Regions from separate parts of the Paenarthrobacter sp. C1 genome, predicted to be linked through region 1. Evidence: predicted binding sites of a transcription regulator. Region 1 holds the regulator's gene; each other region holds the start of a gene.
What was found. Region 1 encodes HrcA, which represses chaperone genes, less so after heat shock. Its sites were predicted from a motif close to TTNGCACTCGNNNNNNNCGAGTGCNAA; they were not measured.

Region 1 (7,114 bases):
CTGCGCGCCTGCTTTGCAGCCGCAGTGACCACTGACTCCCATTTCGCATGCGCCTTGGCTGCCCGCTCCGCTTTCCAGCGCACGATGGATCGCTCCGACTGCCAGGGAATCACGGCATCAATGCCCAGTTCCGTTGCCGTCTCGATTGCGAGCTCGTCGCGATCACCCTTGGCCAACGCCTGAACCAGTACCAATCGAACGTCCGGCTGGGCTTCGAAGACGATGTCGGTGGCGGTGACCGTCAGGGCACCGGGCGTCGCTTCGGCGACCACTCCAGTGAGACGGGCACCTGCGCCGTCGGCGATGTCAACGGACTCACCGACGGCCAAGCGCTTCACCGTCACTGCGTGACGGGCCTCCGGACCCTCCAGGACAAAATTAGTACCGGGCGCTACGTGGCTGAGGCTACCGGCCGGCGTAAAGAAAACGGGGTTGCTCACCGCTACAGGTTACCGAGCTTGTCCCGGAGCTTTGCGAACATGCCACCACTGGCCACCAGTTTTCCTTCGGTGAACTGCTCACCGCGGAGCTTGGCAAGCTGCTGGAGGAGTTCTTCCTGTGCATGGTCCAGTTTGGTAGGTGTTTCCACATGCAGGTGAACCTTGAGATCGCCGCGGCCGTAGCCCCGCAGGTGCGTTACGCCGAGGCCACGAAGGGTGATGACCTCTCCGGACTGCGTGCCTGCCTTCACTTCGATGTCCTGTGCGCCGTCGAACGTCTCAAGCTGCACGTCGGTCCCCAAGGCAGCAGCCGTCATGGGCACGCTGAGGGTGGCGTGGAGGTCGTCGCCTTCGCGTACGAACGTGGAATCGTTGTTGACGCGGATCTCCACGTAGAGATCACCGGCCGGACCACCTGCGGGTCCTGCTTCGCCCTGGCCGGACAGCTGGATTCGCGTACCGGTAGCGACGCCGGCGGGAACCTTGATGGTGAGCGAACGGCGGCTCCTGATGCGTCCCTGGCCGTTGCATTCGTTGCAGGGATCCTTGATGACGGTGCCGAAGCCTTCACAGGAACCACAGGGGGCGGTGGTCATGACCTGCCCCAGGATGGAGCGGACGGCGCGCTGAACCTGGCCGCTGCCACCACAGATGTCGCAGCGTTCAGGGTGGGTGCCCGGGCGGCAGCAGCTGCCGTCGCAGGTGGGGCAGACCACGGCTGTGTCCACTTCAAGCTTCTTGTTGACGCCGAACACGGCATCCTTGAGGTCGATCCGAACGCTGATAAGGGCGTCCTGGCCACGTCGTACGCGGGAGGCGGGCCCTCCGTGTCCACCGCCGCCGCCAAAGAACGTGTCGAAGATGTCCTGGAAGGCGAAGCCCTGGCCGGCGTAGCCGCCGCCGAAGCCGTTATCAGTGCCGTTCTCGTTGCCCGTGGCATCGTAGACGCGACGCTTCTGGGGATCTGACAACACTTCGTAAGCGTGCGTCACGGCCTTGAACTGCTCCGCGACATCTTCACCCGGGTTTACGTCCGGGTGGAGTTTCCGCGCCAACTTGCGGTACGCCTTTTTGATCTCTTCCCCGGTGGCTTCCGGCGAGACTCCCAAAACGTCATAGTGGCTGCTCAAAGTCGGTATCTCTTCCTGGTTGTACTGCGGATGTTTTCCCGGGCCGGTGTTCAGCCGCCGAGAATGCGGGAAAGGTAACGGGCCACGGCACGAACTGCTGCCATGGTGGTGGGATAGTCCATGCGGGTCGGTCCAAGGATTCCCACCTTGGCGCCGGAACCGTAGCCGGTGGCCACTACAGAGGCCTCGGCCAGGCCGTCGTACGGATTCTCCCGGCCAATGCTGACTGTCACGCCCCGGGGATCGTCTCCCATGTCCGACAACAACCGGAGCATGACAACTTGTTCCTCAAGGGCTTCAAGCACGGGACCGATGCTTAGCGGGAAGTCAACGTTGGAACGTGCGAGGTTGGCCGTACCGGCCATCAGAATGCGTTCCTCACGGCTGGTGTCGCTCAGGGATTCCAAGCCATTGGCCAGCCTTTGGGCGAGGGCACGAAGATCCGGCGGGCAAAGGGCCACCACCGACGGTAACACCTGCGGCAGGAGTGCCAGCTGGGTGCCGGCGATGCTGCCGAGGAATCGTGACCTCAACAACATCAAAGCCTCGTTCCCCACGTCCGAACCGGCGTCGATGACTTTTTGCACGACGCTCCCGGTGTCCGCAATGAGGACCACCAGCACCTGTTTGGGGGCCAGCAGAACGAACTCCGCGTGGCGGACCAATGCGCGGTGCGAGTGCGGATACTGCACGACGGCGACCTGGTTGGTCAGCTGGGAAAGGAGCCGTACTGTGCGCTCAAGAATGTCATCGACGTCGTCGGGTCCCTCAAGCAGCGAATGAATTGCCCGACGCTCGGCGGCGGACAACGGCTTGACCTGGGAGATGCGGTCAACGAACAGGCGATAGCCCTTGTCAGTGGGGATTCGGCCGGCGCTGGTATGCGGGGCGGCAATGAGACCTTCTTCTTCCAGGACAGCCATGTCATTGCGGATGGTGGCACTGGAAACACCCAGGTGATGACGCTCAACGAGGGCTTTCGATCCCACCGGCTCCCGGGAATGCACGTAATCCTCAACGATGGCACGCAGCACTTCCAATTTGCGTGGCTCACTCATTGCTACACCTCCTGACGACTGCCATGGTCCATGGGACCGGTCCCCGCGGGACCTCCAATGGATCACCGCACACTTAGCACTCAACATGCCCAAGTGCTAACAAGTCTAGTATGAGCCACCACGTTGTTAGCATTGAAACCGTCCGAGGACTGCATCCAGGGCGGCGTCCCGATACCGGCTGACGGCAACCCGCCCCTGTCCCCTTTCACATCACCACAGAGGTAGGAATTCCTTGGCTTTCGACAATTGGGGCCCGCAGGACCTGACCGCTCCAGCCAAACGCCAGCTCCCTGAGGTGCCGGTGCAACGCGGCATGGTCCTCGAAGACGTCCAGTCAGGATGGGTGGGCGAAGTCACCCGGGTGGAAAAGACCGGTGGCATGCACATCGTGTCGCTCGAGGACAGGCGCGGTAAAACTAAGTCGTTCCAACTCGGGTACGGATTCCTTCTCGAAGGACAAGCGATCAGGTTGATGCCTCCGGCCCCTCGCCGGCCCGCTTCAGCGGTTCAGGCGAATCGCACGGCCTCGGGTTCGGTAAAGGTCCAGGGGCAACGGGCGCAGGTCGCGAAGGCCAGCCGCATCTGGGTGGAGGGCAAGCACGACGCTGAACTCGTGGAGAAAGTCTGGGGTGACGACCTCCGTGTTGAAGGAATTGTGGTGGAACCGCTCCACGGCGTGGACGACCTCAAGTCCGCCATTGCCGACTTCCGACCCGGTCCCGGCCGCCGCCTTGGCATCCTGGTGGACCACCTCGTGGCGGGCTCAAAGGAGTCCCGGATCGCGGCCGAGGCCATGACTGTCCCCGGCGCTGCAGGCAACGTCCTGATCGTGGGCCACCCTTATGTGGACGTGTGGCAGGCCATCCGGCCGAAGGTCCTGGGCATCGAGCAATGGCCCGCCGTTGCCCGCGGCACTGATTGGAAGACCGGGATTCTCACGGCCTTCGGTTGGCCCCACGAAACAGCGGAGGACATCGGGCTGGGCTGGCAGCGCCTGCTGGGCGCAGTGCACAGCTATGCGGACCTTGAGGCATCGTTGTTGGGGCGTGTGGAAGAAGTCATCGACTTCCTCACCGTCCCGTAGTCCACGGTCCGGATCATCAGGATCCGGCATGCTTCCGGGGCGTTGGTCCCGGGAAGGACGCGCGGCCCGGTATTCTTGGACAGCAACACAGCAGCATCTTTAAAGCATTTAAAGCAAAGGGAAGACACCGTGGCAGATAACGCTCCTGAAGAACCGGGCAGCGCCGCAGGCCGGCCCCAGTACCATGGCGCCCCTGCCAACGCACTCCCGTTGACAGCCAGCGAGGACAGGCAGTGGGCCACTTTGGCGCACTTCGGCGGCATCCTTGGATGCTTGCCGGCTCTCCTGATCTACCTGATTTTCCGCGACCGCGGGCCGTTCACTGCGCAGGAATCCAAGGAGGCACTGAATTTCACTTTGCCTCCCACCATTGCCGCCGTCTTGGCCAACATCCTTGTTCTGCTGCCGGTGGTGGGAAACATTTTTGCCGTCATTGCCACGGGTATCTGGGTGGCACTGACGTGCTTCTCTGTTTCAGCGGGCATCCGGGTCAACCACGGCCAGCCCCACCGCTACCGTTTCAACCTGCGCTGGATCAAGTAGGACCCCGATCCGCCCGATGAATCCGGGGGGTCCGGGGGGTACGGTACCGGACTGTCAGTCCCAGGCGAAGGTCAGTCCGGCAGGATCCTGCGGACTACGGCATCTGCGAGCAACCTGCCCTTGAGGGTAAGAACCAGTCTTCCCTTGAATGCCTGAACCGGATCAACCAGTTCGTCAGCAATGAGGCCCGCCATCGCGTGGCGCCCAATCGCATCCAGGGCATCTACGGCAAGTCCCGTTCCGAGCCGCGCCTCCAGCATGATCCGCTCGACTTCCCGGGTGCCGGCGTCGAGGGTTTCGCGCCCTGCGGCAGGTGAGGTCCCTGCCCCCAATCGTGATGCGTAGGCCGTGGGGTGTTTGACGTTCCACCACCGGACACCGCCCACGTGTGAGTGCGCGCCGGGGCCGATTCCCCACCAATCGTCTCCGCGCCAATACGCGAGGTTGTGCTTGCACGCCTGATCCGGAGTCCTCGACCAGTTGCTGACTTCGTACCAGTTCAAGCCGGCCGAGGAGATCAACTTGTCCGCCAGTTCATACTTGGCGGCGTGGTCGTCGTCGTCGATTCCGGGCACCTGGCCACGCTTGATCTGCGCGGCAAGTTTGGTGCCATCCTCGACTATCAATGCGTAGGCGCTGATGTGGTCCGGCCCGTACGAGAGTGCCGTCTTGAGTGAGAACTCCCAGTCCTCCATGGACTCCCCTGGTGTCCCGTAGATAAGGTCCAGGCTGACGGAGAGGCCTGCTTCGCGGGCCCATTGCACCACCAGCGGCACCCGGCTGGGAGTGTGGGTGCGGTCCAGCACTTTCAGCACGTGCGGAACCGCAGACTGCATGCCGAAGGACACGCGGGTGAAGCCCGCGTCCGCAAGCACCTTCAAGGATTCGGGTGTTACAGAGTCCGGATTGGCCTCGGAGGTCACCTCAGCGCCGGGCTCCAAGCCCCAGTAGCCGACGGCGGCGCGCAGGATCTCTGCGAGATCCTCCGCAGGCAGGAGCGTGGGCGTACCGCCGCCAAAAAATACTGTGCTTAGTGGACGATGCGGAAGGCCTGAAGCCTCAAGGGCCGTCGCCGCGAAAGCGACTTCGGAAACAGCCGTGGAAGCATAGGCATCCTGCGACGCTCCCCCGCCGAGCTCCGTGGCGGTGTACGTGTTGAAATCGCAATAGCCACACCGTACGGCACAAAACGGAATGTGCACGTAGAGCCCGAATTTGCGTTGCTCGACGCCGTCCAGCACCTGCGGTGGCAATAATCCATCCGCAGGTGCCGGATCGCCCAAAGGAAGGACGCTGGGCATTTACTTCTTGGCCTTGTCCTTGGACTCGTCGGTCGTCAGTGCTGCGATGAAGGCCTCCTGGGGAACCTCAACGCGGCCCACCATCTTCATGCGCTTCTTGCCTTCTTTTTGCTTTTCGAGCAGCTTGCGCTTACGCGTGATGTCACCGCCGTAGCACTTGGCAAGAACGTCCTTGCGGATGGCACGGATGCTCTCACGGGCGATAATGCGGGAGCCAATGGCTGCCTGGATGGGCACTTCGAACTGCTGCCTGGGAATAAGCTCGCGGAGCTTTCCGGTCATCATCACACCGTAGGCGTAGGCCTTGTCGCGGTGGGTGATGGCGCTGAACGCATCCACTTGTTCACCTTGTAGCAGGATGTCGACCTTGACGAGGTCGGCGACCTGTTCGCCGTCGGCCTTCCAGTCCAGCGAGGCGTAACCGCGGGTCTTGGACTTCAGGAGGTCGAAGAAGTCAAACACGATCTCGGCCAGCGGGATCCAGTATCGGAGCTCCACGCGGTCCTCGGACAGGTAATCCATGCCCTTCATCTGGCCGCGGCGGCTCTGGCACAGTTCCATGATTGCGCCAACGAACTCGTTGGGCGCCAGGACCGTGGCAGAGACCATCGGCTCGCGGACCTCGGAGATCTTGCCTGTGGGGTACTCGCTGGGGTTGGTGACGTGGACGACGCGCTTGTCTTCCAGGGTGACCTCGTACTCCACGTTCGGAGCAGTGGAAATGAGGTCCAGGTTGTATTCACGCTCGAGGCGCTCACGCGTGATTTCAAGGTGCAGAAGCCCCAGGAAGCCCACACGGAAACCGAAGCCCAGCGCAGCGGAGGTCTCGGGCTCGTACACCAGGGCGGCGTCGTTGAGCATGAGCTTTTCGAGCGCATCGCGAAGGACCGGATAATCCGTGCCATCCAAGGGGTACAGGCCCGAGAAGACCATCGGCTTGGCATCTGCGTAACCGCTGAGGGATTCCGACGCCGGCTTGGCCAGGTTGGTGACGGTGTCGCCGACCTTGGACTGACGGACATCTTTCACGCCGGTGATCAGGTAGCCCACCTCGCCAACGCCCAAGCCTTTCGAGGGCGTGGGCTCCGGGGAACTCACACCGATTTCGAGAAGCTCGTGCGTTGCACGGGTAGACATCATCTGGATACGTTCGCGGGGATGCAGCATGCCATCCACAACACGGACATAAGTCACGACGCCCCGGTAGGTGTCATAGACCGAGTCGAAGATCATGGCCCGGGCGGGAGCGTCAGGATCGCCTACGGGGGAAGGTAAATCGCGGACGATCTTGTCCAGGAGCGCTTCGACGCCCACGCCCGTCTTGCCGGAAACCTTCAGAACGTCCTCCGGGTCCCCACCGATGAGGTTGGCGAGCTCAGCCGCGTATTTCTCGGGCTGGGCCGCAGGGAGGTCGATCTTGTTCAGGACCGGAATGATGGTCAGGTTGTTTTCCATCGCCAGGTACAGGTTGGCAAGGGTTTGGGCCTCGATGCCCTGTGCCGCGTCGACCAGCAGAACCGCGCCCTCGCAGGCTGCCAGGGACCGGGAAACCTCGTAG
Region 2 (7,114 bases), 880 kb from region 1:
GATCCTTGGATCAACCTGAACAACCCCACCGTGGCGGCCTTGGCGACGGCGGCCAACGGTGGCGACATCGAGCCGGAACCCATCAAGGCAGGCAGGTTCCCCAGCTTGGACCTCCGTGACCCGGCCGAAGAGTTGCTCCTGCTCGACGCCGACACGGACCAGCAGTACGTGGTTGACGCCGTTCGGGCTGGAGACTCCCTGGTGGTCAGCACACCCCCGGGCAGCGGACAAACGCAGACTGCCATCAACGCCATTGGCGCACTGGTGTGCGAAGGAAAATCGGTCCTGGTGGTGGGGGACAGGCAGTCCAGCCTTGCCGGGCTTTCCGCTCACCTCGAATCACTGGGGCTGGATTCGCTTCTGTTCCGGCCAGGCAATGGAGCCACCCCCCAGCAGCTCAAGGGCCAGCTGGTCCGGGCCATCATGCGCAACGAGAAGGCTCTTGAGCCCCAGCTCGGCAACCTTCACCAGACACTGACCGGGCATCGGCACGCCCTCATGGACCATGTCGCCTCCCTGCATAACGTGCGCGAACGATGGGGATGCTCGCCGTATCAGGCCATGCAGTCACTTGCTGAACTGACTTCGATCCATCCGGCACCCTCCACGACAGTTCGCTTGAAGCGCAGTGTCCTGGACAACATCAAGGACCGGGAAGAGCTGGCGGCCCGGCTCCGTCGCGCTGCCGAACTTGGCAGTTTCAGCCGGGCTTCGACCAACAGCCCTTGGTACGGTGCCCGATTGGTCACCCGTAAGGAAACCGAGGAAGCGCAGCAGCTTGCCCGCTTGGCGGCTGAGAAACTTCCTGTCCTTCGTGACCGCATGAAACAGGTGTCCGATCACGCTGAGATCCGCCTGGGAGAAACCTTTACTGAGTGGGGCGCGCAGCTCGAACTCCTGATTGCCGTGCGCGAGAGCCTGGACAAGTTCACGCCGGACATCTTTGACCGTCCGGTTCACGATTTGATCTCCGCAACGGCCAGTTCTGCATGGCGCCGCGAGCGGAACATCGAGATGCCTTCCATGCAGCGGTCCCGGCTGCGGCGGGTCGCCAAGGAGTATGTGCGGCCCGGTGTTCATATCGCCGATCTCCACAGCTCGCTGGTCCTTGTCCAGGAGCAGCGTGCGTTGTGGGCCGGTTACGCCACTACGCAGCGGCACCCGGCCGTTCCTTCCGGCCTGGCCGACCTCGGCGCACTGTACCGGGAGCTGGACGCTGAGCTGCGGCGCCTCGGTGAGGCGCTGAAACACACGTCGGCCGGAGGCTCGCTCCACGGTACGCCTTACGCGGAGCTGATGGAACGCTTGGAACAGCTCGTAGCCGACACCGCCACGCTGGAAACCTTGCCCGAACGCACGCTCCTCATTGAAGAAATGCGCGAGCACGGCCTCGGGGAGCTTTTGGCGGATCTGGCGGAGCGGGAGGTACCTGCGTCCTCGGTGGCCGCGGAGCTGGACCTGGCTTGGTGGCAGTCCGCGCTGGAAGCAATGATCAGCGGCGACGACTATCTTGCGATGTCCGACGGCGACTCCCTGAGGCGCCTCGAAGCTGAATTCCGGCTTGCTGACCAAGCCCACATCGCCAGCGGTGCTGCGCGGCTCCGCTGGCAGCTTGCCCAAAGGTGGCGCCAGGGATTGGTGGAGCACCCTCGCCAGGCTGAACTGCTGCGGGCCTTGCTGAAAGACGGCCGGGTTACCCTGCCTGCGCTGAGCGCCCAAGCCCCGGACCTCGTGCCGTTGCTTGTCCCGGTGTGGTCGGTCAGCCCGTACCTGCTGACCGGCGTCCTGCCGGCTGAGCAGAAGTTTGATGCCGTTGTGGTCATCGACGCTGAGTCCACCTCGTTGCAAGCGGTCCTTCCCGCGATCGCCCGTGCACGGCAGGTAGTTGCTTTCGGCGACGCGAAGATTGCCAATGCGCGGACCTTCAGCGTGGCCGTCGAACCCCCGGTTGCCGGAGTCGCGAGCCACGAGACTGTGGAGAGTGCCTTCAAGGCCTTGGCCAGGGTCCTGCCATCGTGGCAGTTGAATTGGGTGTATCGGGCAGTGGATGAAGACTTGATCCTGCAGCTGAGCAAGAACTACTACGACGGCGGCCTGAAGCGGCTGCCCGACGGCAACTCGGTTACGGGATTGGATCGCTCGATCCTTGTGGAGTACATCCCTGACGGCACCGGCCTTCCGGGCGCCGATCACGAGGGGGTCGAGTCCGTCACTGCCGAGGTCAACCGGGTGGTGGATCTTGTCTTTGAACATGCCACGCTGCGTCCCCGCACCAGCTTGGCTGTGGTGACGGCAAGCCTGCGCCACGCTGCCAGGATCGGCGAGGCCATCAGGCTCCAACTACCGAACCATCCATTGCTGTCTTCCTTCTTCGCCGCCGGCCCCGAATCCTTCCGCGTGGTGGATCTGGAACGCGCGCAGGGCTTGGTGCGGGACCATGTGATCTTCTCCCTCGGGTATGGACGCACCCCGCATGGCCGGGCGCTCCACTCCTTTGGACCGCTGTCCACTGAGGGTGGGCGTAACCGCTTTGCCTTGGCCATGACCAGGGCCCGGCGCTCCATGCACGTCCTGAGCTGCTTCCGGCCCGAGGACCTCGACCTCGATCGCCTGGCGCACGGCGCAGTGGACTTCTACGAGTTGCTGGACAGGGAGCTCTCGGGGAACAGCAATCTCGGAACCCCGGCATCCCGTGCCGTTGCCAGCGAGCAAGCACTTGGCGAGGACCCGTTGGTGGCGGATCTTGGCGAACGACTGCGTGCCCGCGGCGCCCGTGTCTGGCACCTTTACGACGGTGTGCTGGACATAGCCGCAGCCGCTGATCCTGTGCACACCATTGGCAGGGAAGGTGCTGAAATTCCCACGCCCGTCGCCATCGAGTCCGATGGCACGGAACGATACCGGCGCATGAGTGTCCGTGAACGCAGCCGGCTGCGGCCTCAACTGCTGGAGCGCATGGGGTGGCGTTACATGTCGCTGTGGACGATCGAAGTCTTCACGGACCCGTCCTCCTGCGCCGATCGCATCGGTTCCTACCTTGGACTGGAAAACCACATTCCGAAGGCTGCCGAGTCATCTCAGCATGGCTTCCTGGACATGGATGTTGAACAATTGAATCTGGACAAGGCTCAGCCTGTGTTCACCCGTTCCCCGGCCACCGGCCCGGATCACCAACCCGAGGAGGATGCCAAGGGGACGCGGGACCAGACAGGGGACAGGAAAGAAGCACCAATGACGGAACAAGGAAATGGTTCCACCGACGGCTCTGCCGGGGAGAACAGTGGATCGGACAACACGGCAGCTGAAAAAGCCGCCGAGCCGACGGCTGCCAAGCACAGCTCGGGCGGCATCCTCCCCACCAAGGCCGCGGAGGACGATCCCCGCAGATGGGGCGATGAAGCAGGCTATGACCACGAGCAGTGGTTGAAGGAACAGAAGCCCCCGCACTGGGGATGAGCGATTGAGCAGCTTCATGGGCTGACCAGAACAAAGAAAAGCTTGCCTTGCGTGGATGCGCCGGCAAGCTTTTCTGCTTGTTGGGGGTTGGCAGCGACCACCACCAGCCCTTCTGTATCGCTGGTGCCAAGCCATTCGCCGGCCTTGCCGCCCTGGGCCGAAGTCCAGAGAACAGGAACAGGGCCAGCCAAAACCTGGCTCTGGCGGGATTCGTCATAACTGCCGGACGCTGTGAGGACAACGGTCACCAGCTGCCCCGGCGACAGAAGCTGGATGGAAGAAGGATCGGCCATGCGCAGGGGGACGGCAGCGGAACCTGCAGGAGTGCCCGCGAGCAAGCCAGGGCCCAGGAGGCTTGAGTCCGTGGGTGTTTGTCCCTTGCCCAAAGGAGAGGCCAGCTGGCGCCCAACCAGGGTCGCGACGTCATCCACCCACGCGGATATGGCCAGTTCGGCTGCGACATCGACCCTGGTGAAATCTGACTCCTTCAGGCTCGCGCCGGCTGGTAGATCACGGGCTGCGACCAGGACGCTGACCCGGGCGGCCGACACAGGAGTCAGCTGCTGTACCGCCAGACCGGCAGCAAGGCATAGAAGCAGCGCGACGCAAAGCCGCCGGTTGCGGGAAAGCCACGCCCTGAGTGTGGGCTTTCGCTTTGGAGGTCCGTTGCGCCGCGCACGGCCGAACCCCCGTGGAAAGCGCCTGGGGGAGGGCGAGGGGTGGTACGGCAACCGTTCATGTCCAGCTGTTCCAGCTGAACGCTCGGCATGGGCAAGGGAGGCGCTACGGGCGGAGTGTGACATGCCGCCACGGTAGTCAGCAGCCCCGGCCGCCTAACAGGGGCCGGGTTGCCTATGTGGAAAAGTTCCGGAGCTAGCTCGCCGCGGCGGCCGGTGCGGGAGCGGGCGTGGCCGCAGCTGCGGGTGCAGCCGGTGACGTGGGCGCAGCGGATACTGTGCTGCCCTTGGCGTCGCGGGAGTCAGTGCGGTAGAAACCAGAGCCCTTGAAGACGACGCCCACGCTGTTGAACTTCTTGCGCAGCGTGCCTTTGCATTCAGGGCACTCTGTCAGGGAGCTGTCTGAGAAGGACTGGACGATGTCGAAGGCATGGTCACAGTCTTTGCAGGCGTATGCGTATGTGGGCACTGAGTTCCTCCTTTAGGACAAAGTTCAGGTCCTGCTCCGCCGTGCCGAATAACTTCCGCATTAGCAGTCCCAGGGCCTGAGTGCCAATTCTATCATCCGTCCCCCTGAGGTGTGCCAGCACTTGTGCCGGAGCTCACCAACCGGAACCCGCCGGAAATGACCGGGAGTCAGACGGGCTCCGCTGCGTTGTCGAGAACCACAACGCCCGAAGGTGTCAGCACTTCCCGCACGGGGCGATCGAAGGCCTCGGCGGGTATGGAGCCTGAAGGCAACAGATCGTCGTCGTACACCACCGCGATGGTGGGCGGCCGCCGGCCGGACGCGTCCAGGCCCTGCAGGAGTCGGTCGTAATAACCGCCGCCTTGGCCAATCCTGTTCCCGTCCCGGTCCACTGCGGTGGCCGGCATGAAGATTCCGGCCGTCGAAGCGACCACTGAACTGTCCAAGCGCTCACCGGTGGGTTCGTCGATGGGAGCGTAGGCGGACCGTGTGAAGACCGTGGACGGCGTCCAATACACCCAACTCAGTTGCCGTTCCGGTTCGCAGACGGGGAGCAGGACTTCATGGCCCGCTTCGTGGAGGGCTTCAAGCAGTGGCATGGTGGGCGGCTCGAAGGCGACTCCCACGTACACCGCGAACGACGACGGTGTTCCGGACGTGACGGAGCTGGCCCAAGAGGAACCGTGCCGGGCTATCGCTTCGCCCGCATCAGCGATTTGCCCTGGTGTCAGGGCCCTTCTGTACAGCCGCCGGTTGCGGCGGATGTCTTCTTTCGACGCCATCTGTATCCAATCCTGGGGGTTCGTCGGGTCCGGTTAAAGTGTTTCCTTGTGTGTTGCCGGCAATAAAATGTGCGGCCCGCGCGGCGGGGGGTTTACCTGATGCTCTCTTCCTTCCGTTACATTAGTCCGGTGACTCTCGATAACAACGCTGTCCGTAAGGCCGTCATCCCCGCAGCGGGTCTTGGTACCCGGTTCCTTCCCGCCACCAAGGCGATGCCGAAGGAAATGCTGCCTGTGGTCGATAAGCCCGCCATCCAGTACGTCGTCGAAGAAGCGGTGAAGGTTGGCCTGCACGACGTCCTCATGATCACAGGACGCAGCAAGCGCGCCCTGGAAGACCACTTTGACCGTGTTCCGGCGCTTGAAGCGACCCTGGCTGAGAAGGGCGACACCGCCAAGCTGGAAGCGATTCAGTCGGCTACCAACCTGGGCGACATCCACTATGTCCGCCAAGGCGACCCGAACGGCCTCGGCCACGCAGTCCTTCGTGCAAAGCAGCACGTCGGCTACGAGCCTTTTGCCGTCCTGCTGGGCGATGACCTCATCGACGCCCGCGACGACCTCCTGAGCGAAATGATTGCGGTCCAGCAGAAGACCGGCGGTTCCGTGGTAGCCCTGATCGAGGTCGAGCCTTCCAAGATCAGCGCTTACGGTTGCGCCGACGTCGAGGACATCGGCGAGGACGGTTACGTCCGTATCAAGCAGCTGGTGGAAAAGCCGTCGCCGGAAGAGGCGCCGTCCAACCTCGCCGTGATTGGCCGCTACGTGCTGCACCCGGCCGTCTTCGAAGTCCTGGAGCAGACCGGCCCCGGCCGCGGTGGCGAAATCCAGCTGACCGATGCGCTTGAGGTCCTGGCTGCCGGCGAAGGCGAAGGCTATGGCGTGTACGGCGTGGTGTTCCGCGGCCGCCGCTATGACACCGGCGACAAGCTCAGCTACCTGAAGGCGTGCATCGAGCTCGCGTGCGAACGCGAAGACCTTGGTCCTGAGCTGCGCGAGTGGCTGCCGAACTTCACCGCCACGCTTCCCCAGTAACACGGATGTACGGGTCTGCGATCTGGCCGGTAACGCTGGAGTGCGGAGACCTGGCCCTTCGGCCCATCCGCTATCGCGACAAGCGGGAATGGTCCGAGGTCCGTTCCCGGAACAGTGATTGGCTGGCACCGTGGGAGGCGTCCAACCCGGCTCCGGGTGGCCGCCTCCCCAGCTACCGCCAAATGGTTTCGTCCCTGAACGAGCAGGCCCGACAGTCCACCGCATTGCCGTTCGTCATCGTTGAACGCACGGCAGGCGCGCGGGAGCCCGCCATCGTTGGCCAATTGACGGTCTCGTCGATTGTGTGGGGATCGGCCATGATGGCCACGCTTGGCTATTGGGTGGACAAAGACCGGGCCGGGCGCGGGATCGCTCCCACAGCTGTAGCCATGGCCACCGACCACTGCTTCACCGTGTTGGGTCTGCACCGGATGGAAATCAATATCCGCCCCGAAAACGGGCCCAGCCTGCGCGTGGTGGAAAAGCTCGGATTCCGCGACGAAGGGTACCGGGAAAGGTATCTGCACATCAACGGACAGTGGGCTGACCATCGCTCCTTCGCGTTGACCTCCGAAGAAGTCCCGGAGGGTCTCTTGCGCAGATGGCTCAAAGGACAAACGGGCAGGTCATAGGGCTTTTCAGCTTTATCTCCAGTCATTTGCGGACTCGACCACGACACACCGGCCGCAATGCCG
Region 3 (7,114 bases), 1.5 Mb from region 1:
CTGAAGAACGTGGAAGTGGACATCACCAACCAGTCGGTGGCCATCAACTACGCTCCCAAGGACCAGACCCCCATCACCCTGCTGAGGGTGGTGCGCTCCTGGACCAACAACTACGCCGGATTGGCTCAGGTCCATCAACTGGTCACCGACATCGTGGCCGGGGGAGTTGGCCGTGACGAAGCCGTTCGCCGGCTGAACGGCATCATCCGCAGTGCCAAACCCTTCCCCCGGTGGATGGTGACGATCGCCTTCGGTATCTTCGCCGCAGTCTTCGTGGGTGTGTTGGGTGGCGGCATTGGTGCCTCGGCGGTGGCTTTCGGTTCCAACATCCTCATCAGCCTGCTGTCCCGCCAGCTTGTTAGATGGCGGACGGCGGACTTCTTCAACACCATGGCCTGCGCCTTCCTGGTCACGTTCGTTGCCCTGATGCTCCGTTGGGCGGGGGTGGAGATCGCGCCATCCATTGTGGTGGCCGGTGGAATCCTGTTGCTCCTTCCCACGGGCCGGCTGGTGTCCTCGGTGCAGGATGCCATCAACGGCTTCCCGGTGACTGCCGCAGGCCGGTTCCTCTCCACGCTGCTGACCTTTGGCGCGATCGTTGCGGGCATCGGCGTGGCCGTGGTGGTCGGGACACTCATGGGCAGTGCCGTCCTCGACGTCACCCAGACGTTCCCCGACGCGTACCCGCTGTGGGGCCAGGCCATCCTGATCGCCGTCGCCGTAGTGGCAATCGGCGTGACGGAACAGACCCAGATGCGGTTGTTGATTCCGACGGCGGCAGTCGGGTTGGTAGGTTTCTTCGTTTTGTGGGGGGTCGGCCAGGCCGGCCTGGGGGACCGTTTGTCTCCAGCCGTTGCGGCCGTGGCCATTGGCCTCCTGGCCCGTGTGGTGGCGTTGAAGCTGGGTGCCCCGCAGCTGGTGGTGGCTGTTCCGGCCGCGCTCATCCTGCTGCCGGGGCTCACCATTTTCCGGTCAATGTATGCCTTGACCGTGGAAGGCGGCAACATCCTGCTGGGTGCGGGCGGAATGCTGAATGCAGGCGCGATCGTACTCGGGGTAGCCGCTGGAATCGTTCTCGGCGACAACCTCGCCAGGCCGCTGACCAAGGGTCTTTCCAGCAACGAACGCCGCCGGGTGCGCCGGCGCTAGGCCGCCTCCCCCCTCCGGAGTTTTTGTACAGATGTTGCCCCTAAAAGGCCTTTTTAGGGGCAATATCTGTACAAAAAGTCAGCTAGATCTGGCCGACGGGAAGCTTCTTCTCCGCCTGGAAGACTTCCTCCACACGGCCCAGGGCCCAGTACCCGGACAACGAAACCTGCGAACGCTCCAGGCCGCGCTGGACGAAGAAGATCTCCCTCAGGCCCTTCATGTACCCCCGCTCGCCGTGCGCGAAGACGTCGACGCGTCCCGGCAGCCATTCGGTGCTGCGCAGGGCGTCCAGAAGTAGCGCGCTGGAGCCGGCCGGCGTGCCCTTGCGCAGCAGCCAGTGCAGTTCGACGCCGTGGGGCGCTGCGAGGGGAAGAATGTCGGCTTCGCTGTCCACCTCGAGGTAGGCGGTTCCCCGGGCGTCGGCGTCCAGGGCCTCAATGCATGCGGCGATCGCAGGGATCGCTGCGTCATCTCCGGCAAACAGGTACCAGTCGGCGTCGGGGGATGGGTTGTAGCCGCCGCCCGGACCAGTGAAAATCAGCGAATCCCCGGGCCCGGCCTTGGCCGCCCAAGGACCTGCAAGGCCTTCATCCCCGTGCACCACGAAGTCGATGGCCAGTTCCTGTGCCTCCAGGTCCACCCAGCGGATGGTGTAGGTCCGGGTATGCGGCCACTGTTCGCGTGGCATGGTCTCGCGGATGGCCCACAAGTCCAAGGGCTGCTCGTAGTCGATGCCGTCCTGCGGGAAGACGATCTTGACGTAGCGGTCCACGTAGTCGTTGTTGACGTAGTCGTTGAACCCCGGACCGCCGGCCACGATCCGCACCATGTGGGGCGAAAGGCGCTCGTTCCGCAAGACGGTCAGGTTGACCTGCGGACGGCTTTTGCGTGTGGCGGACGAGGTGACGGGGAGAGCAGTCATATAGGTAAGCCTAAGCTAATCGACTGGGCCCCGGCCGGGTATGAGTCGAAGGTTACAAACGCTCCCTCACGTTCCGCGTGCTTGGGCCGCACGCTTCCTCACATTCGGCGTGCTTGGGCCGCACGCTTCCTCACGTCCTACAGGACCGGGAGTTCCCAGTCGACAGGTTCCGCGCCTTGTTCGACCAACAATGCGTTGGTCCTGCTGAAGGGTTTGGAACCGAAGAAGCCCCGGGACGCCGAGAGCGGGCTTGGATGGACGGAGACCACCGACGGCGCCCCCTCCAGCAGCGGCACCACACTTTCGGCGTCTTTGCCCCACAGGATTGCGACCAGCGGCTTCTGCCGTCCCGCACCGTCCGTCCGCTGTGCGACGGCGGTGACTGCCGCCGTCGTGATGGCCTCCCATCCTTTCCCGCGGTGGGCGCCGGCATTGCGGGCCTCGACCGTGAGGACGCGGTTCAAGAGGAGGACGCCTTGCTCCGTCCATGCGCTGAGATCGCCATGGACGCGGGGTGGGAGGCCGAGGTCGTCATGAAGCTCTCGGTAAATGTTGGCAAGGCTGCGGGGGATGGGCCGTGTTTCGCGCGAGACGGAGAAGGAAAGTCCCACGGCGTGTCCCGGTGTCGGATAGGGATCCTGGCCCAGGAGGAGGACTTTGACGTCGGACAAGGGTTGCTGGAACGCCCGGAGGATGTTCCCGGAGGCGGGGAGGATCTGTTTGCCGTCGTTGGCACGCCGGGCGGCGTAGGCCAAAGCATCGCGCAGTTGGCCTTCGACTGGACGCAGGGCATCGGCCCAGTCGGGAGCCATCAGCTCCTCAATCGGACGGTCAAGCAGCGCAGCCAAGCCCGCGTCCTCCGGGCCCGCAGGTTCAAGATCAAAGAGAGCATCCTCGCCAGTCACCCGGCCATTGTCTCCCGCGTGGCGGAGGTCGGGCGAATGACAGTGATGTTATTCGCCCGTAACATGGGGGTAGGACATTTTCCCCAACAAGCGTCGAAGGAGTGTGCCGTGGCAGAACCAGCACCGGAACCAATGGCGCCGCAGGCCGACGGGTTGGCCTTGGAAGATCTCACGGCCGGTACCCGAAGCGACTCCCCGTTGAGTGAGCGTGATCAGCAGATGTTGGCGCTGGAACGGCAGTGGTGGAAGTATGCCGGCGCGAAAGAACAGGCTATCCGGGAGCTCTTCGACCTCTCTGCCACCCACTATTACCAGATCCTGAATGCACTGATCGACACCGAGGACGCGCTGGCCCACGACCCCATGCTCGTCAAGAGATTGCGTAGACTACGTACGTCCCGCCAACGCGCGCGGACAGCGCGGCGCTTGGGGTCGGACGCGTAAATCGCCAGGCTGATCTGTCAGCAGCAACCAGCAAGGACAACGCTTCACCATGACCAAATATGCCAGGGACGAATTCGACCAGGTCCCACAGAACACCTCCCGGCAGGGCGTTCATCGCGACGGCCAGGACATTGCGCGTCCCACCTTGTGGCCGGTTCTGACTGTTGGAGCTGTGGCTCTGGTGCTCGGCCTCGTAGCGTTCCTCATCCTGCCGAACCTTGGGCTTGTCGCGCCCAGCGCGTCGTCAAACGTCTCGACGCCGGTACCCCAGCAAACATCCACCTCGCCGTCCGCTGCGCCTTCCGAATCGAGCAGCGCCCCGCCCGCTTCCAGCGAACCGAGCACCCAGCCGACGCCGTCGAGCACTCCGTCAGCGACGCCGTCATCGGCGCCGGTGGACAAGAGCGTTCCGGTGGCGGTTTACAACGGGGCAGGTACTGCCGGCTTGGCGGGCAGGGTTGCAGGCCTGGTGCAGGGCGGTGGCTGGACGCTCAGCACGGTAGCCAACTGGGGCGGCATTCCCCAGCAGACTTCGGTGATCTTCTACAACGCTCCGGCGCAGAAGGCCAATGCAGAGGCCTTGGGAACCCTCCTGGGCATCCAGACGATCATTGAGACCCCGGATGTGCAGCAGCCGCTGGTTGTCGTAGCGGGACCCGGCTACCAGTAACGGCGCGACTCCACGGCCCAAAACGGCCAACTCGGTTAAGCCTCAATAACAAAACCAGCACCCCGCCCATTGGGGGCAGCGCCGGCGGAGTGACTGTGGTTACAGTGGACTAATTCCGGTCCGGAGATCCCGGCAACCGGTCTTGGCTACTGCGAAAGTGTGGGCATCATGGCATTGGGAACCGTCAAATGGTTCAACGCCGAAAAGGGCTACGGATTCATCACTGTGGATGAGTCCGGCGACGACGTCTTCGTGCACTGGTCGGCTATCCAGATGGATGGCTTCCGTGCCCTCGAGGAGGGCCAAAGGGTTGAGTTCGAACTGGGGGAGGGCCAGAAGGGACCGCAGGCCGAGGGTGTTCGAGTCGCCTGACTTTCAGGGTTGTCCCGCATCGCCATCAGCTATCGGCTGAAACCCGTGTTTTTACTGCGAAAAGTGGAGGCTCTGCTTGCACTCTCCCCGGTCGAGTGCTAATTATTGATTTAGCACTCCTGCGGTTCGACTGCTAAATCCGGCCCGGGTTTCCCCGGTGGCGGACAGTGGTGGGATCGCTGGGAGATCAAGAAACACCTTGGTGGGGTGAGGTTCGGAACGCGGGGCATACAGAGGCCGCACGTGAAGGACCGTCCGTCGCGGGCACCCCATCTGACAGGTACCTTCTTAACGACTGTCCCGAAAGGACTACCGCCGTTATGGCCAAGATCATTGCATTTGATGAAGAGGCACGCCGCGGCCTCGAGCGGGGCCTGAACATCCTCGCAGACGCCGTCAAGGTCACCCTCGGCCCGCGTGGACGCAACGTCGTCCTCGAAAAGAAGTGGGGCGCCCCCACGATCACCAACGATGGCGTTTCCATCGCCAAGGAGATCGAGCTGGACGATCCTTACGAGAAGATCGGTGCAGAACTGGTCAAGGAAGTTGCCAAGAAGACGGATGACGTCGCTGGCGACGGTACCACCACTGCAACCGTCCTCGCCCAGGCACTGGTGAAGGAAGGCCTGCGCAACGTTGCCGCAGGCGCCGACCCGCTGTCCCTCAAGCGCGGTATCGAGAAGGCTGTTGAGGCAGTCATCAGCGAACTGCTGGCCTCCGCCAAGGAAATCGAAACCAAGGAAGAGATCGCAGCTACGGCTTCCATCTCTGCCGGTGACCCGGAAATCGGCAGCCTGATCGCCGAAGCCCTGGACAAGGTGGGCAAGGAAGGCGTCATCACGGTTGAAGAGTCCAACACCTTCGGCCTGGAACTTGAGCTCACCGAAGGCATGCGCTTCGACAAGGGCTACATCTCCGCTTACTTCGTCACGGACGCAGAACGCCAGGAAACGGTCCTCGAAGACCCGTACATCCTGATCGTCAACTCCAAGATCTCCAACGTGAAGGAACTCGTCACGGTTCTGGAGAAGGTCATGCAGTCCAACAAGCCGCTGCTGATCATCGCCGAAGACATCGAGGGCGAGGCCCTGGCCACCCTGATCGTCAACAAGATCCGTGGCACCTTCAAGTCTGTTGCCGTCAAGGCTCCGGGCTTCGGTGACCGCCGCAAGGCCCAGCTGGCCGACATCGCCATCCTCACCGGTGGCCAGGTCATCTCCGAAGAAGTTGGCCTCAAGCTCGAAAACGCCGGCCTGGACCTCCTCGGCACCGCCCGCAAGGTTGTTGTCACCAAGGACGAGACCACCATCGTTGAAGGTGCCGGCGACGCTGACGCAATCGCAGGCCGCGTGGCCCAGATCCGCGCCGAGATCGAGAACTCCGACTCCGACTACGACCGCGAGAAGCTGCAGGAACGCTTGGCCAAGCTGGCCGGCGGCGTTGCAGTCATCAAGGCCGGTGCCGCCACCGAAGTTGAGCTCAAGGAACGCAAGCACCGCATCGAGGACGCAGTCCGCAACGCGAAGGCTGCTGTTGAAGAAGGCATCGTTGCCGGTGGTGGCGTTGCCCTCATCCAGGCAGGCGCCAAGGCATTCGCCAACCTCACCCTGCAGGGTGACGAGGCAACGGGTGCCAACATCGTCAAGGTTGCCATCGACGCACCGCTGAAGCAGATCGCTTTCAACGCCGGCCTGGAGCCGGGCGTTGTGGTGGACAAGGTTCGCGGCCTGCCTTCCGGCCACGGCCTGAACGCTGCCACGGGCGTCTACGAAGACCTTCTGGCTGCCGGCGTCAACGACCCCGTAAAGGTCACCCGCTCGGCTCTCCAGAACGCTGCTTCCATCGCTGGTCTCTTCCTGACCACCGAAGCTGTTGTTGCAGACAAGCCCGAGAAGAACGCTCCGGCTCCCGGCGGCGACGACATGGGCGGCATGGGCGGCTTCTAAGCCCCACAGCTGTAGCGATACAGCGCCAGGCTCACGCTTGAAAACACGCGACGGCGGTCCCCACTCCGGTGGGGGCCGCCGTTGTGCGTCTGCGGCCAAGTTTTCTGGAGCCTGCTGCTGCTGGCTGCCGGGGCGCGGGCGCGTTTAAGTGTCGGTGCGGTCTGGCAGGATTAATGCATGACGATTATTGCTGCCGCCGATGGGTCTGCCCTCGGTAATCCTGGACCGGCCGGCTGGGCCTGGTACGTTGATGACTCCTGTTGGCGCGCGGGAGGGTGGCCGCACGGCACCAACAACCAGGGTGAATTGATGGCTGTGCTTGACCTTTTCCGGTCAACAGCCCACGTACCTCACGAAGAACTGCTGATCCTTTGCGACAGCCAATACGTCATCAATTGCATAACCAAGTGGATGCCGGGCTGGAAGCGAAAGGGTTGGCGGAAGGCCGATGGGAAGCCCGTCTTGAATGTGGACCTCCTCAAAGAGATCGACCAAGCGATCGCGGGACGCAAGTACACGTTTGAGTGGGTCAAGGGCCATGCCGGCCATGACCTCAATGAGGCAGCGGACGAGCGCGCACGCGCGGTGGCCACGGCTTATCAGCAGGGCATAGCGCCGCGCAGTGGCCCCGGCTTCCCTGGAGCCCAGGAGAAGGCAACCGCTGCCGGGAAGGGATCCCCGGCAGCGACGACGGTATCGGAGGTAC
Region 4 (7,114 bases), 900 kb from region 1:
TGGCCTGCCGCGATGACGGCGACGGCTGCCAGGGTGGGCCACAATGCCACGAAACCCGGGAAAGCCGTCTGGACCTGCAGCACGATGCCGCAGGTGAGCATGGCAATGACGCCGATCCAGCCCATCAGTACGCGGACGGGTTTGGAGAAGTTCAAGCCCGGCAGCACCAGGGCCAGCAAGGTGCCCAAGGCAAATTCCCACAGACGGGCGAAGGTATCGAAGTACGCCACAGCCTGGTTGGTGGCCGTGAAGATGATGGAGTAAACGAACGAGACCAGGAAAATTATGGCGAAGACGTACACGAGGGTCGCCCGGTACCTGAGGGCAAAGCGGCGGCACAGAAGCGCGACCGCTGCGAAGATCACCGGCCAGATGATGAACACCTGGCCCTGGATGGACAGTGACCAGAAGTGTTGCACCGGGCTGGCCATGCTGTGGTCCGTGGCGTAGTAGTCCACCGCAAGCTGTTGGAGCAGCCAGTTCTCGTAGTAGAACAAGGACGCCCAGGCCTGCTGGACAATTTCAGCCCACCGGGTAGGTGGCAGGAGGACGAAGGTGGCTGTCAGCGTTCCCAGAAGGACAACCACGACGGCGGGCAGCAGCCGCCTGAACAGGTGCAGCCAGTGCCGCAGGAGGTCCATGGGGCGGCCCTGTTTATAACGGCCCGTGAACTGCAGGGTCATGAGGAACGCGGAGATGAGGAGGAAGACATCCACCCCTCCGGAAACCCGGCCGATCCAGATGTGATAGCTCACCACCATGAGGACGGCCAGTGACCTGAGACCTTGGATTTCAGGGCGGAACTTGGACTTTCCAACGGGACCGGAAGCCCGCCTACCGCGGTGGGCAGGGGCTGTAATCGCTGGGGTAGTCACGTTAGGCAGTTCCTTAAAGCGGCTGGCACAAAGCATCCATAATACGCGGTTCAGCCCACCCGCCCCCAGTTCGAGGATGCTGCTGACCGCCTTCCGCACCTCCCCCGGGCCCGGTTCAGCCATCCATTCTTGCAGCTCTTCCTGTGTGTGACCTGTGCCGATGCGTCATTCGGGTCCCTGCGGCCACAGCGATACGCCGGCCCGGAAGTTGTGATGCATCGCACAGGATCTTAACAGCAGAAACCCCGGTCACAACTAGGTGCGACCGGGGTTTCCGTGGGACAGGCGCTTAGTGCTGGTGGCCTGCGTGTGCGTCTTCTTCCTCAGCGGGCTTCTCGGCAACCAGGGTCTCGGTGGTGAGAACCAGGGCAGCGATGGAAGCGGCGTTGCGGAGTGCAGAGCGGGTGACCTTGACGGGGTCGATCACGCCGGCGGCGATCAGGTCCTCGTACTCGCCGGACTTGGCGTTGAAGCCGTGGTTGGCTTCGAGTTCGGAAACCTTGGCGGTGACCACGAAACCGTCGAAGCCGGCGTTCTGCGCGATCCAGCGCAGCGGCTGGACCAGTGCGCGGCGAACGATGCCTACAGCGGCCGCAGCGTCACCTTCGAGGTCCTTGACTGCCTGGGACTCGTCCAGGGCCTTCAGGGCGTGGATCAGGGCGGAACCGCCACCGGAAACGATGCCTTCTTCGAGGGCTGCACGCGTCGAGGAAACGGCGTCCTCAATGCGGTGCTTCTTTTCCTTCAGCTCAACCTCGGTGGCTGCGCCAACCTTGATGACGCCGATGCCGCCAGCGAGCTTGGCCAGGCGTTCCTGCAGCTTTTCCTTGTCCCAGTCGGAATCCGTCCGGGTCAGCTCAGCGCGGAGCTGTGCAACGCGGTCGGCAACGTCCTGGGCCGAACCGGCACCGTCAACGATGGTGGTGTTGTCCTTGGTGACCGTGATGCGGCGGGCGGTACCGAGTACCTCGAGGCCAACGGAGTCCAGCGTCAGGCCCAGGTCCGGGGAAACTACCTGCGCACCGGTCAACGTAGCGATGTCCTGGAGCATGGCCTTGCGGCGATCGCCGAAGCCCGGAGCCTTGACGGCAACGACGTTGAGCGTGCCGCGGATACGGTTGACGATCAGGGTGGAAAGGGCTTCGCCTTCGATGTCCTCAGCGATGATGAAGAGGGGCTTGTTGGCCTGCAGGGCCTTCTCGAGCAGCGGCAGGAAGTCCTGCAGCGAGGAGATCTTGCCCTGGTTGATCAGGATGAGGGCGTCTTCGAGGACAGCTTCCTGGCGTTCTGCGTCGGTGACGAAGTACGGGGAGAGGTAGCCCTTGTCGAACTGCATGCCCTCGGTCAGGACCAGCTCGGTCTGCGTGGTGGAGGACTCTTCGATGGTGATGACACCATCCTTGCCTACCTTGCCGAAGGCCTCGGCGAGGAGCTCGCCGACTTCATCGCTCTGCGCGGAGATGGCTGCGACGTTGGCTACCTGGGTGCCTTCGACTTCGCGGGCATTCTCCAGGAGGCGTGCAGCGACGGCTTCCACTGCAACTTCGATGCCCCGCTTGATCTCGCCGGGAGCTGCGCCGGCAGCAACGTTGCGCAGGCCTTCCTTGACCAGGGCCTGGGCCAGCACGGTTGCCGTAGTGGTGCCGTCACCGGCAACGTCATTGGTCTTGGTGGCTACTTCCTTGGCAAGCTGGGCGCCAAGGTTCTCGTAGGGGTCGTCAAGCTCAACTTCACGGGCGATGGTGACACCATCGTTGGTGATCGTGGGGGCGCCCCACTTCTTGTCCAGGACGACGTTGCGGCCGCGCGGGCCCAGCGTCACCTTGACAGTGTTGGCGAGCTTGTCGATACCGGCCTCAAGAGACCGGCGGGCAGCATCGTTAAAAGCAAGCTGCTTTGCCATGGTTGTGTCCTTTCGAGACAGAAAACCCGCACCGCTGACGCTCGGAATGATTCCAACGCGACGGCGGTGCGGGGCTCCAGGAAGTTACTTTACGACGATCGCAAGGACGTCGCGGGCGGACAGAACGAGGTACTCGCTGCCGCCGGTCTTGACTTCGGTTCCACCGTACTTGGAGTAGATGACGACGTCGCCAACAGCTACGTCAACCGGTACGCGGTTGCCGTTGTCATCGAAGCGGCCGGGGCCGATTGCAACAACTTCGCCTTCCTGCGGCTTCTCCTGCGCGGAGTCCGGAATAACCAGGCCGGAAGCCGTGGTCTGCTCTGCTTCGAGCGGGCGAACAACAATACGATCCTCAAGAGGCTTAATCGAGACCGACACTCGGACTCTCCTTTTCATGAGCTGATTCATGGACTAAGAACTAGGGTGCCGTGGCGTACAACCGTCGTCGCGGTGCCGGTGGACGCCTGGCGTGATTAGCACCCTCAAGGGGAGAGTGCTAACTAGACTCTATGTAAGGCGTTAGCACTCGGTCAAGGTGAGTGCCAGCATTTCGTCATCGGTGAACGTTGTCACTGGTCCCTGAGGTCATCAAGGTCGTAGTCTTCGCCGTCGTCGTACTCATCCAAGGAAGCGCTGCCGCGGTTCAGGTAGAGCACCACCGCCGAAGCCACCGCCACGATGCCGGAAACCACCAGCGCGATGATCCCGCCGAGGCGCGCACCGGCGTAGAGGTCGCGGATGTCGCGTGCCTCATCCGTCGCATCGTTCACGCTCTTGCCACTGACGGAGTAGGCCGCTGCGTTGAAGGAATCCAGCGCGAAAATAACGATCAGCAAGCCTATGCAGACCACCGCGATGACAGCGCCCGCGATCAGGGCGGGACGGGCATACGTGGTGAGGCGGGAGGGCTGTGGTGCTGCGTTGTCTTCCATGAAAACAACCCTATCCGGCTGATTCCCCAGTCACGCAGCCATGACGCGCGACGTTAGGCTTGTTCCCATGCCTCATGCACCGCAGGAACAGATCGCACCTTTATTGACCACTGAAGGTTGGGAGCTTCTTGCCTCGCTGGGACCCTACCGTGAGGCTGATGCCTTCAGCGTCAATGCCAGCCTCCGCAAGGCCGGCCACTCCCCGGAACTCGTGGCCGCCGTGCTCACGCAGTCCCGTTTACGGACCCGGGCTGAGGCGAAGTTCGGCGAATTCGCCCGGCAGATGCTGTTCACCCAGGCGGGCCTGGAGCAGGCAACCCGGCTGAACGTCGCCGCCCGCCACGCCGAACGTTTTGCCCAGGCCGGCATCACCCACGTGGCCGATCTCGGCTGCGGCCTCGGCGCCGATTCCATGGCGATGGCTTCCATGGACATTGCTGTCACCGCTGTGGAGATGGACGAAACCACCGCTGCCTGCGCCATGATCAACCTCATGCCTTTCCCGCATGCAACGGTGGTGCACTCGGACGCGGAATCAATGGACCTCGAGGGCATCGACGGCGTGTGGATGGACCCTGCCCGACGCACCACGTCCACGTCGGGAACCAAAAGAATCTGGGACCCGGAGGCGTTCTCGCCCCCGTTGTCCTTCGTGGAGAGCGTGGCGGCCACAGGGCGTGCGGTAGGGGTAAAGATGGGCCCGGGCATCCCCCACGACTCGGTGCCTTCGGGCTGCGAGGCCCAATGGGTCTCCGTGGGCGGCGATGTCACCGAGGCCACCCTGTGGTTCAACTCAGTAGCCCGCCCGGGCGTCCGCCGCGCCGCATTGCTCCTTGGCAGCCAGGGCGCCGCCGAAATCACCAGCGGCGAGGACTTCGGCGGTGGCCCGGAAGCCGCCGTCGGGCCTGTTGAAGGCTTTCTCTACGAACCCGACGGTGCGGTGATCCGCGCGGGCCTGGTGGCCGACGTCGCCGAGCGGCTGGGCGGGCACCTGGTGGACGAGCACATCGCGTATATCTGCGCCCCGGAACTCCACGACACTCCGTTTGCCCGGGCCTACAAGGTGCTGGACGTGATGCCGTACAACGTCAAGGCCCTCAAAGCGTGGGTGAAGTCAAACAACATCACCGTGCTGGATATCAAGAAGCGCGGCACGGCAGTGACACCCGAGGAACTGCGGAAGCAGCTGCTCCCCGCCAAACCCGCCAAGGGCAAAGATGCGAAAACAGCCACCCTTGTCCTCACCAGGATCGGCGAGGAAAGAGTGGCTGTCGTGGTGGAACCGGTGACCGCCCAGGCTTAGCAGGCCTGCGGCGTCAGCGACGCGAGAATTCCGAGGCCTCCCGTACTTGGCCGGGCGTCGGGCGAACGCCGGTGTACAGGACGAACTGTTCCTCGGCCTGAATGGCGATGACCTCGGCTCCTGTGATGACCGGCTTGCCCGCAGCGCGCGCGGCGGTGATGAGCGGCGTTTCGGAGGGAAGGGCCACCACATCGAACACCACCTGCGCGGCTGCGATGGTGGCGTCGTCAAAGGACTGGGCGGTTTCGTCCGCGCCGGCCATGCCCAGCGGGGTGACGTTGATGATGAGGTCCGCGGTGGCTCCGTTGACGTCGTCCTGCCAATCGAAGCCGTAGAGGTCGGCGAGCGCTCGGCCGGTGGTTTCGTTGCGGGCCACGATGGTGACGGCAGTGAACCCGGCGTCCCTCAGGGCGGCCGCAACAGCTTTGGCCATTCCCCCGGCGCCGCGGAGCAGGACAGTATGGCCGCTGGGGACTTCATGGTCCTTCAGAAGCCTGGCGATCGCGATGTAATCGGTGTTGTAGGCAGTGAGGACGCCGTCGTTGTTCACGATGGTGTTCACCGAATCGATGGCCTTGGCCGACGGATCCATGACGTCAACCAGCGGAATGACTGCCTCTTTGTAGGGCATGGACACCGCGGCACCCCGGATCGGGAGGCCGCGGATGCCCGCCACCGCAAGGGTGATGTCCGCGGGGGCGAATGCCTTGTAGACAAAGTTCAGGCCGAGCAGATCGTACAGATAGTTATGGAACCTCGTCCCGATGTTGCTGGGCCGGGCCGCGAGCGAAATGCACAATGACATGTCTTTGTTCAGGATGGGCATCCACCCATTAAACAACGCCCCTCCAGGCTTCCGTGCGGTCAGCCCTGGCGGGCCTTCATGCGCGGGTTGTTCTTGTTGATGACGAACGTGCGGCCACGCCTGCGGACGATTTGCGCCCCGGGGATCTTCTTGAGTGCACGCAGCGAGTTTCGGACCTTCATGGTGTTTCTCCTTTTTGTTGGTGTTTGGCTTAGAGGGCGTCGCTGAGTTCCAGGGGGTCATCCCACGCGTCGGCATCCATGGCCATTTCGGCCTCCGTCAGCTGGCAGCCTTCCAGGAGTTCACGGATTTCCGCGGCGTCAACATCGTCGGACCGCCCAGTGATGGCCAGGACGGTTCCGCGGTCCCCGTGGCTGGGGTGCCAGTCGAGGAAAGCGTCGACGTCGGCACCCACTTCTCCGCGCAGGCCTTCTCCCATGGGGGCTGCTTCCGTGGAATCGGCCATCCAATTGCCCGTGCTCTCGAGCCAGATCCGTGGACCTATGCCTTGGACAGCTATCCGCTTGGTGGGAGCGGAGGCGATCCACAGGCGGCCCCGCATCCAGTGCATGCCGACAGCCAAGCGCGGAAGCGCCTCCCTGAAACGGCCCGGATGAAGTGGCCGGGCAGCCCGATGGAGCACGGTCCGGAAGGAACCTTCCGTTTCAGCCAGGGGCACACGCACGACGCCGGGACGGTTGCGGGCCGCTGCTTCGGCGGGGTCGAAGCAGCCCGGCCGGAAATCATCGGCCGCTGCGGCAACGGTTGCATGGGGTGCCAATTCGCCGAGCAACTCCACCCCCGACACCCACTGCGGCGAACCCTCGCGGGGATCCCCCGTCAGCACGGCACCCAATCCCGGATAGGTCATCACGGTGTCCACGTGTCCGAATTCGCCGACCAGGAATTCGCCACTGGTCCGCTCGTCCTGGGGCATGGACGTGAAGCCGGACTCAAACAGGGTGTGACGGTCCCAGATGTGGTCGTCCAACTCTGCGGGGTCCAAGGCGAGCACGGCGTTGTCGATGACCGCCGGGCGGCTGAGCCCACTGCGGAGCTCCGCCACGGCCATTCCGGCTGCGACGCCTGGCGGCAGGCCCAGGACGACGTGGTCGAAGCCGCAGGCGGCGAGTCGTTCCGCCGTCGGGACCACGTCAAGCCGGACGGTGCAGCTAAGGCAACCGTGCTCCAGGACCGTCGTCCCGCGTTCGAACAACCGGCCGTTGCGGTAAACGCGCCGCAGGACCAGTGAGCCATCCAGGAGGTCGTGGAGGACCACCACGGAATTGGCAT

Region 2: the regulator HrcA is predicted to act here: its motif matches at 4,663-4,689, upstream of ACNAOU_RS15665 (FmdB family zinc ribbon protein).
Region 3: the regulator HrcA is predicted to act here: its motif matches at 4,573-4,599, upstream of groL (chaperonin GroEL).
Region 4: the regulator HrcA is predicted to act here: its motif matches at 3,301-3,327, upstream of groES (co-chaperone GroES).

The regions. Positions count from the first base shown of each region.
Region 1 is NZ_CP186052.1:2,468,322-2,475,435, forward strand. It holds gene ACNAOU_RS11535 (16S rRNA (uracil(1498)-N(3))-methyltransferase) at 1-440, opposite strand, end outside; gene dnaJ (molecular chaperone DnaJ) at 443-1,570, opposite strand; gene hrcA (heat-inducible transcriptional repressor HrcA) at 1,621-2,628, opposite strand; gene ACNAOU_RS11550 (DUF3097 domain-containing protein) at 2,861-3,712, shown strand; gene ACNAOU_RS11555 (DUF4870 domain-containing protein) at 3,842-4,255, shown strand; gene hemW (radical SAM family heme chaperone HemW) at 4,327-5,556, opposite strand; gene lepA (translation elongation factor 4) at 5,557-7,114, opposite strand, start outside.
Region 2 is NZ_CP186052.1:3,347,513-3,354,626, reverse strand. It holds gene ACNAOU_RS15675 (AAA family ATPase) at 1-3,456, shown strand, start outside; gene ACNAOU_RS15670 (RcpC/CpaB family pilus assembly protein) at 3,471-4,007, opposite strand; gene ACNAOU_RS15665 (FmdB family zinc ribbon protein) at 4,330-4,602, opposite strand; gene ACNAOU_RS15660 (5-formyltetrahydrofolate cyclo-ligase) at 4,770-5,384, opposite strand; gene galU (UTP--glucose-1-phosphate uridylyltransferase GalU) at 5,484-6,419, shown strand; gene ACNAOU_RS15650 (GNAT family N-acetyltransferase) at 6,425-7,051, shown strand.
Region 3 is NZ_CP186052.1:976,452-983,565, forward strand. It holds gene ACNAOU_RS04735 (threonine/serine ThrE exporter family protein) at 1-1,149, shown strand, start outside; gene ACNAOU_RS04740 (siderophore-interacting protein) at 1,232-2,071, opposite strand; gene ACNAOU_RS04745 (uracil-DNA glycosylase) at 2,209-2,976, opposite strand; gene ACNAOU_RS04750 (DUF3263 domain-containing protein) at 3,085-3,420, shown strand; gene ACNAOU_RS04755 (LytR C-terminal domain-containing protein) at 3,470-4,090, shown strand; gene ACNAOU_RS04760 (cold-shock protein) at 4,259-4,462, shown strand; gene groL (chaperonin GroEL) at 4,783-6,408, shown strand; gene ACNAOU_RS04770 (RNase H family protein) at 6,586-7,114, shown strand, end outside.
Region 4 is NZ_CP186052.1:3,371,690-3,378,803, forward strand. It holds gene ACNAOU_RS15740 (acyltransferase family protein) at 1-911, opposite strand, end outside; gene groL (chaperonin GroEL) at 1,165-2,778, opposite strand; gene groES (co-chaperone GroES) at 2,863-3,159, opposite strand; gene ACNAOU_RS15755 (hypothetical protein) at 3,351-3,713, opposite strand; gene ACNAOU_RS15760 (class I SAM-dependent methyltransferase) at 3,781-5,016, shown strand; gene ACNAOU_RS15765 (shikimate 5-dehydrogenase) at 5,030-5,842, opposite strand; gene ykgO (type B 50S ribosomal protein L36) at 5,881-6,003, opposite strand; gene ACNAOU_RS15775 (GTP-binding protein) at 6,033-7,114, opposite strand, start outside.